Regions from separate parts of the Paenibacillus woosongensis genome, predicted to be linked through region 1. Evidence: riboswitches for the same ligand, from Rfam matches in the RefSeq annotation. Region 1 holds a riboswitch; the other holds the start of a gene.

Evidence for each region. Region 1 has a riboswitch for ZMP and ZTP ahead of QNH46_RS22445 (TIGR01440 family protein). Riboswitches for the same ligand answer to the same signal wherever they lie in the genome.
Region 2: linked by a shared signal. The riboswitch ahead of QNH46_RS07525 (DJ-1/PfpI family protein) and the one ahead of QNH46_RS22445 (TIGR01440 family protein) in region 1 are both predicted to bind ZMP and ZTP.

Annotation. Positions count from the first base shown of each region.
Region 1 is NZ_CP126084.1:4,870,121-4,873,527, forward strand. Features, by position in the region: gene QNH46_RS22440 (serine hydroxymethyltransferase) at 1-945, opposite strand, end outside; gene QNH46_RS22445 (TIGR01440 family protein) at 1,001-1,588, opposite strand; ZMP/ZTP riboswitch at 1,716-1,798, opposite strand; gene QNH46_RS22450 (low molecular weight protein arginine phosphatase) at 1,862-2,446, opposite strand; gene QNH46_RS22455 (manganese efflux pump MntP) at 2,496-3,056, opposite strand; gene QNH46_RS22460 (DUF72 domain-containing protein) at 3,158-3,407, opposite strand, start outside.
Region 2 is NZ_CP126084.1:1,709,261-1,712,667, reverse strand. Features, by position in the region: gene QNH46_RS07540 (metal-binding protein ZinT) at 1-120, opposite strand, end outside; gene QNH46_RS07535 (exosporium protein C) at 505-930, opposite strand; gene QNH46_RS07530 (ferritin-like domain-containing protein) at 1,036-1,470, opposite strand; ZMP/ZTP riboswitch at 1,610-1,692, shown strand; gene QNH46_RS07525 (DJ-1/PfpI family protein) at 1,750-2,322, shown strand; partial or broken gene QNH46_RS07520 (VOC family protein) at 2,405-2,632, opposite strand; gene QNH46_RS07515 (DUF4269 domain-containing protein) at 2,672-3,205, shown strand; gene QNH46_RS07510 (MarR family winged helix-turn-helix transcriptional regulator) at 3,342-3,407, shown strand, end outside.

The sequences.
Region 1 (3,407 bases):
GATCAGCATCAGATGGTTGTCCGTACCGCCGGACACCAGATTGAGCCCTTCGCCAACCAGCGTTTCAGCCAATACTTTCGCATTCTTGACGACGTTCTCTGCATAAGTCTTGAACGATGGCTGCAGAGCTTCCCCCAAGGCAACCGCTTTGGAAGCAATAACATGCATGAGCGGACCGCCTTGTGTTCCCGGGAATACTGCTTTATCGATCGCCGCTGCCCAAGGCTTGCGGCAGAGGATCATGCCGCCGCGCGGACCGCGAAGCGTCTTGTGCGTCGTTGTTGTCACAAAATGCGCATGAGGAACCGGATTCGGATGAAGACCAGCAGCAACCAGGCCCGCGATATGAGCCATGTCTACCATAAAGAGCGCGCCAACATCATTGGCAATGGAAGCCAGTTTCTCGAAGTCAATAATGCGCGGATAAGCGCTGGCTCCAGCTACGATCAGGCGAGGGCGGTGTTTGAAAGCCGCTTTGCGCACTTCATCATAATCGATAAGGAACGTATCTTCCTGTACGCCGTAAGCTACAAAGTTATAAAGCAGACCAGAGGCATTAACCGGGCTTCCGTGCGTCAAGTGTCCGCCATGGGCCAGGTTCATGCCCAGAACCGTATCCCCAGGGTTGAGCGCAGCCAGATACACCGCAAGGTTCGCTTGGGCGCCGGAGTGAGGCTGAACGTTGGCATGCTCTGCTCCAAACAATTCCTTGGCGCGGTCACGGGCGATGTCCTCTACGATATCCACGTGTTCGCAGCCGCCATAATAGCGTTTGCCTGGATATCCTTCCGCGTATTTGTTCGTCAGCACGGAACCCATCGCTTCGATCACCGCTTCGCTGACAATGTTCTCGGAAGCAATCAGTTCGATGTTGTTCCGTTGGCGCTTAAGCTCCAGATTCATCGCTTCCAGTACTGCAGGGTCTTGTTTTTTCAATTGATCCATTGTCCAAAATCCTCCTTATGTTAAAAATAATAAATTTGTGAAGACACTCCAAACATCAATCGCACAGATGCGAATCCTGCACCTCCGGCAGCTGATAGACCGCCCGTTCCCCGCCGATCAATTTCGGCCGCGTCCAGGCTGCGGTCACCCTGGCCTGCCCGATATACCGCCGCGCTGGGCGATAAGGAACAGCCACGCGCTTTAGATGCATGCCGATCAGCGTCTCGCCGACATCCAGGCCGGCATGAGCCTGAACGCTTTCTGCCAGGCAGGGCTGCTTCAGCTGGCGATATGCCGCAGCTGCCATGGAGCCGCCTGCCTTCGGCACAGGCACAGCCGCAACTTCAGTTAAACCCAGCCGCTCCAGCACAGAACGCTCCATGACCAGTGCCCGGTTCAAATGCTCGCAGCATTGAAAGGCTAGCTCAAAGCCATGCTTGCTCTGTACTTCAGCAAATCCGGCATACAATTCAGCGGCTATATTCTCTGCGCCAGCCGTACCGATCCGCTGGCCCGCCACCTCGCTTGTACTAGCTCCGATGACGACCAGATGCCCGGATCCGAGGGAAGCTGCGGAGACCAGTTCTTCCAGCACCTCGGCCGCTTGCTCGCGAAGCGATTGCTCCGTTCGTTCTCTATCCATTATCGTATCCACCCTTCATAGACAGCTTGCCTATATTATACCTAATAATAATGAGGGATAGGGACGGCGGCGGAGCAGCGAATTGTCTGAAATGACGAAAAAGAGCATGACGCAGCAGATGCGTCGTGCTCTTTGCCCAGGCGACCGGCCGTATATTCCGATGCTCCATTGTGGTTTGATCCACTATCGTCGCCAGTTACATCGGATCCATTTCCATTCCACTTAAGAATAAAACATGCGCGTCACAATTGCAACCCGCTTTTTGCCTTTTCATTAACGTAAACGCTCTCTCTCGAGCTTCGCAATGAGCTTCTCCAGGGCGGTACTGATTTCTTGGGCCGTAAGGTCATAATCCTCACGGCTGCCTCCGAATGGATCGGAAATGTCGTACCGCGGCATCCGCTGCAGCAGCTCGCGAATCCGCTGCTCCTTAGCCTCATCCAAAGCTTGACCCAGCGCGCGGCTCAGTTCAAGATCAGCGATCAACCGGCTAAGCTCGGCCTGCTCAGCCAGAACAATCTCATCATCCTCGACATATTCCTTCAACGTATAAATTTTATCCGCCTTCTCCGGGAAGGCGGTTATCGCCTGCTGCTTATGCCCCGCAGTCAGCGTAAGTATTAGATCGGCCCACTCGATCAATTCGGCATGAAGCGGGGTTGATGTGATCTGGTCATGGACTCCCCAATCCTTCAGCACGCCTTCGGCATGCCGGGAGATCGGCAGACCCGCCACCGCGGCCACGCCCGCCGAAGCAACCTCCGCATCGATTCCCCGCTCCCGCGCCAGCTTGCGGAATATTCCTTCCGCCATCGGACTGCGGCAAGTATTGCCGGTGCATACAAACAATATTCGCAAGCCTGTTCACCTCCAGCTAATATCTGGTTGTATCTTATGTGACATTGTATCAAAAGATGAAAATTAGTCCAAACGCAAGCAAAATGGCGCCGCCTGCAGCTTCCCCATATTCCCCCAGCCGGCTTCCTACACCCCGGCCGAGCAGCAGACCCAGGATCGACATGATCCCGCCGAACACGGCAAAAGCAATGACCGTCAGCAGCAGGTCGCTATGGAACATGCCCAGGGATACACCTACGGAAAAGGAGTCCACGCTTACGCTTAGCGAAAACAGCAATATTCCAAAAAATGAACGGTAATTCACGATCCGCTCATTGCCGCCAAAAAGCGAGTTCCATATCATATGCCCCCCTAGGAGCACAAGCAAGCTGCCGGATACGTACTTGGACAGCCCTCCCAGCAATTCCCCCACATATTGTCCGGCAACGACGCCCAGCAGCGGCATCAAAAAATGGAACAAAGCAACCAGCAAGCTGATCCGGAATATTTCCATGCTCCTTACGCCGCGCATACCTATACCGATTCCCAGGGAAAAGGCGTCCATTCCCAAAGCTGCGGCCATTAAAGCTATCGTTAACAATTCACCCAGCCGCTCGTATACTACAGCCATAACGCCACACTCCCATGTCCGAGGATGGTTTTGTACAACCATATGCGAACATGGGAGGACTCATGACAAGCTTTTGGCCGGTGCCTGCAGCCTATCCCCAGCTACTCACCAAATAAATCAAGCTGGGAAGGCGGCAGCTCCGCCGGCTCCATCCCGAGAATTTCCATCATCTCCCGGGCGTTCGAAGCCGCATCACCACCGGAGTTATTATTAAAAATCATGCAGATTTCCTTCGCCCCCCGCGACTCCAACACGCGAAGCTTATCCCGCCATTCCGTCAATTCCTCTCGATTATAGCGGTACAAATAACGGATCTCCCTCCAATTGGGCGCACCGCTTTGCGTCCAGCCG
Region 2 (3,407 bases), 2.1 Mb from region 1:
TTCTACTAACTCAGAAGATGTAGATGCCTCTTCGATTAGAGCACCTGTTTCTTGACAAGCAGTAAGCAGCGCAACTACTAAGAAGAACACAGCTATAGATTTGATAAATCCAAATTTCATAAAATAATCTCTCCTTTACCTGTTTTTTATAAATCGTAATAATTACTATTTACGCAATAGCGAATATACTATGTTTTGAATTTTATGTCAATATAAATTGTAATCGTTACGATTAATGGGCTGCACCAAGCAGAATATGCGACAATGCCATCTAAAACCTAACATTTATGACCAAATAAACTAACCGTGCAAATATTAAGGTGTGCCGCGTACCGCCTTTAGGGATTATTGTCCTTGAAAATTTGAATATTACAGGAATTGAAAATTAATCGGAGATGTATTGACGAAGCGAGGGACAAATGTCCCTCGCTTGTATTATGCCCTTAAGGATAAGGAGACTGTTCAATGCCAGTCGCTTTATGTTGAAAACAAGAACTACCACCGTTAGTTCCTGGTTTTAACAGCTAACCCGCTAAACGATATAGGTCCTACAACATCCACTCTTGTTTTTGCAGTAAGGTTTTCTGCTGTGACTGTGTAACTATGGGTCCCCGCTCTTACATTTCTATCTTCAGCCTGGAAGGTAACTACATAATTTTGTTCTGAGCCCGCAGATTCGATACCTTGCTGTGTGTTGTAAATTTCTTTTCCATCGCGGAAAATTCTAAACCGAATCTGCCCAATGCCTATAACTCCTCTGACACCAACGGATACGACCAAATCTACCCGGTTTGGTTGAGAATTTACTGGAATCCGAATTGCAATCGCTGCTATGCCCGATTTTGCCGGGGAACGCCGAATCGTAAACGCTTTAGCCGGGTTGAATCTGCGACGCGGCTGTACGGCTGCTTTATCAAGAATACGTACCAAAAATATCAACTCCTTTTTTTTGATACTTCAAGATATGTAAGAGATAGAGAGAATGATTGGACAATCATATAACTTTGATATTCACAAAAAAAAGACCGCGCCTCATCAACGCGGTTTATATCCTGATGTAATGAAGTAAAGAAACCATACCGCATGATTTTGTTCATCGGCCGATGCGCGTTTGAAGCGCTCTTTAATATTGGGATCAGTAGTTTTGTCTGCGATATCCAAGTAAAAATCCACCGTGTTTTGTTCGTCTTTGAATGCAAAGTGGAGTCCGGCAGTATATTCTGAGGGGCATTTTTCATTAACGTGAGGTGTAGGCTGCCTGCCCGTTAACGAAGTATATATCTGGGAGAAGGTTTGAAAATGCCTAATCTCATCATTACGGATCTCCAGAATTTTGTTCCGTTCCTCCTCATTCGGAGCCATCCCTGCCAGCTGCTCATAACATGCAATAGCGGAGTATTCTCCATTAATTGCTCGTGCAATGTCTGCAACTAGTCCGGTATCCTTTCGGTAATAATTCGTGTAATACATGTTCCAACCACCCTTCCACAGTATTCTGACTTAACATATGCTGTACATTAGGCGATGGTGTATTTTTTCGGGATCATCGAAGTTGAAGCAAAAACAATTGTAAAATACAGGAATACTTGATATAAATGTAGTAGGTAATAAATGTATGTGTGACTGGCGTGAACGTGGATAACCACGAGGGAGCACATATGTTCATATTAGCCGTACGCCTGGGCAAAGTATTTGGTTTAGTGACCAGATGCTTTTTTTTATTTCATGCGAAAGGTCAGGTGTTGATTTATGAAAATGGCTTTCATTTTGTTTGACCAGATGACTTCGCTTGATTTGGTTGGCTTCTATGATGCTGTAACCCGAATGAGAATTCTAAACGCCATGGACAATGTGCAATGGGATTTTTGTGCCAGCAAAGAAGAGATCACAGATGACCGGGGATTAACCCTCAAAATTGAACATGTATCCCCAGACCTGTCGGGGTATGATTTAATCTTTATCCCTGGAGGCTTTTCCACAAGGCAGCTTAGGTATGATTCCGAGTTTATTGCATGGATTCAAACCGCGCGGGAGGTAGAATATAAAGTGTCTGTTTGTACGGGGGCTTTGATTTTAGGGGCAGCAGGGTTTCTGGAAGGCAAAAGAGCAACTACCAATCCCTCCGCTTACGAGCTGTTGGCTCCTTACTGCGCTGAAGTCGTGAAGGAACGTTTCATCAGGGACGGAAACATATTTACAGGCGGCGGAGTATCGGCTTCCATCGACTTGGGGTTATACTTAGTGGAATCACTTACGGGCAAAGAGATTGCCCGGGAAATTCAAGAGCAAATGCATTACCCCTACTACAATTCGCCATTTTGAAGCATGCGGCGGCGGATCACTTCCACTGCTGTAAGCCGCCGCCGTATGGACACCATGTACTTCTCAGTCCATCTACAGCAGGTCACTTGCTCTTCTCCATGACAGCAAAGTCATTGTCTTCATCATCCGCAAAGTTGAACACTCGGCCGCTAGGCATATTTACGATCTCTCCGACCTTGATATTTTTACTGATCAAGTCTTTGTGCAATTCATCGAGATTCGCCGTGAAGAACATTAAGGACGGCGCACCCAGATTCAGGACCGGTGACATCTTGGCAACGAACTCTTTATTGTGAAGAATGAGGCTAGAATTGTCATTCCATTCATCTCAAGCAAGTAGGAATTCCACATCTTTAAGACGATAAGCTATTTGCAGTTTGGCACCCCTGTTCAGCGTCAAGCCTATAAGGCCATAAATGAACTGAGCATTATTAACGATATGGCTAAATACAATCCCGTTTTATGCGGAACGATCCCTATTTCCATTGATGTACGCCATTCGGATTTGGATATGATCATGGAAGTTCATGAGCCTGATATTTTCAAAGAAGAGGTCCAGCTTCTGTACGGCCATTTGTCCGGATTTGTCCTCCACGAATTGACCGTTAGTCATATTCCGACGATTATGGCCAACTTTCGCTTTGGGGGCTTTGAATTCGAACTATTCGGGCAGGCGAAACCGGTAGAACAGCAAAACGCCTATCTTCATATGATTGTGGAACACCACCTTCTCACTGAAAATCCCCACTACAGAGCAGCTGTCATCCGCTTAAAAGAACAAGGCATGAAGACGGAACCGGCATTCGCTCAGGTTCTTGGCCTGGATGGCAACCCTTACAAAGAGCTTTTAACCTACGGAAGGGCATTAGGGATCATCCGCTAAAAAATATCCTATTGCATTTCTTGCTGTTTTGTAATACATTCATTGAGGAGTCAATCATTGACCCCTCAATGAATGATAGCATGTATATCCAACACCAAGGCAGGACCATGGGTTATAGCACCTAGGAGGTCATTACATGAGTTGCTCCGTTTCGGATCAAGAACGCGTTTTATTTCTGCTAAGAGAACTTTGCAATCAGTTT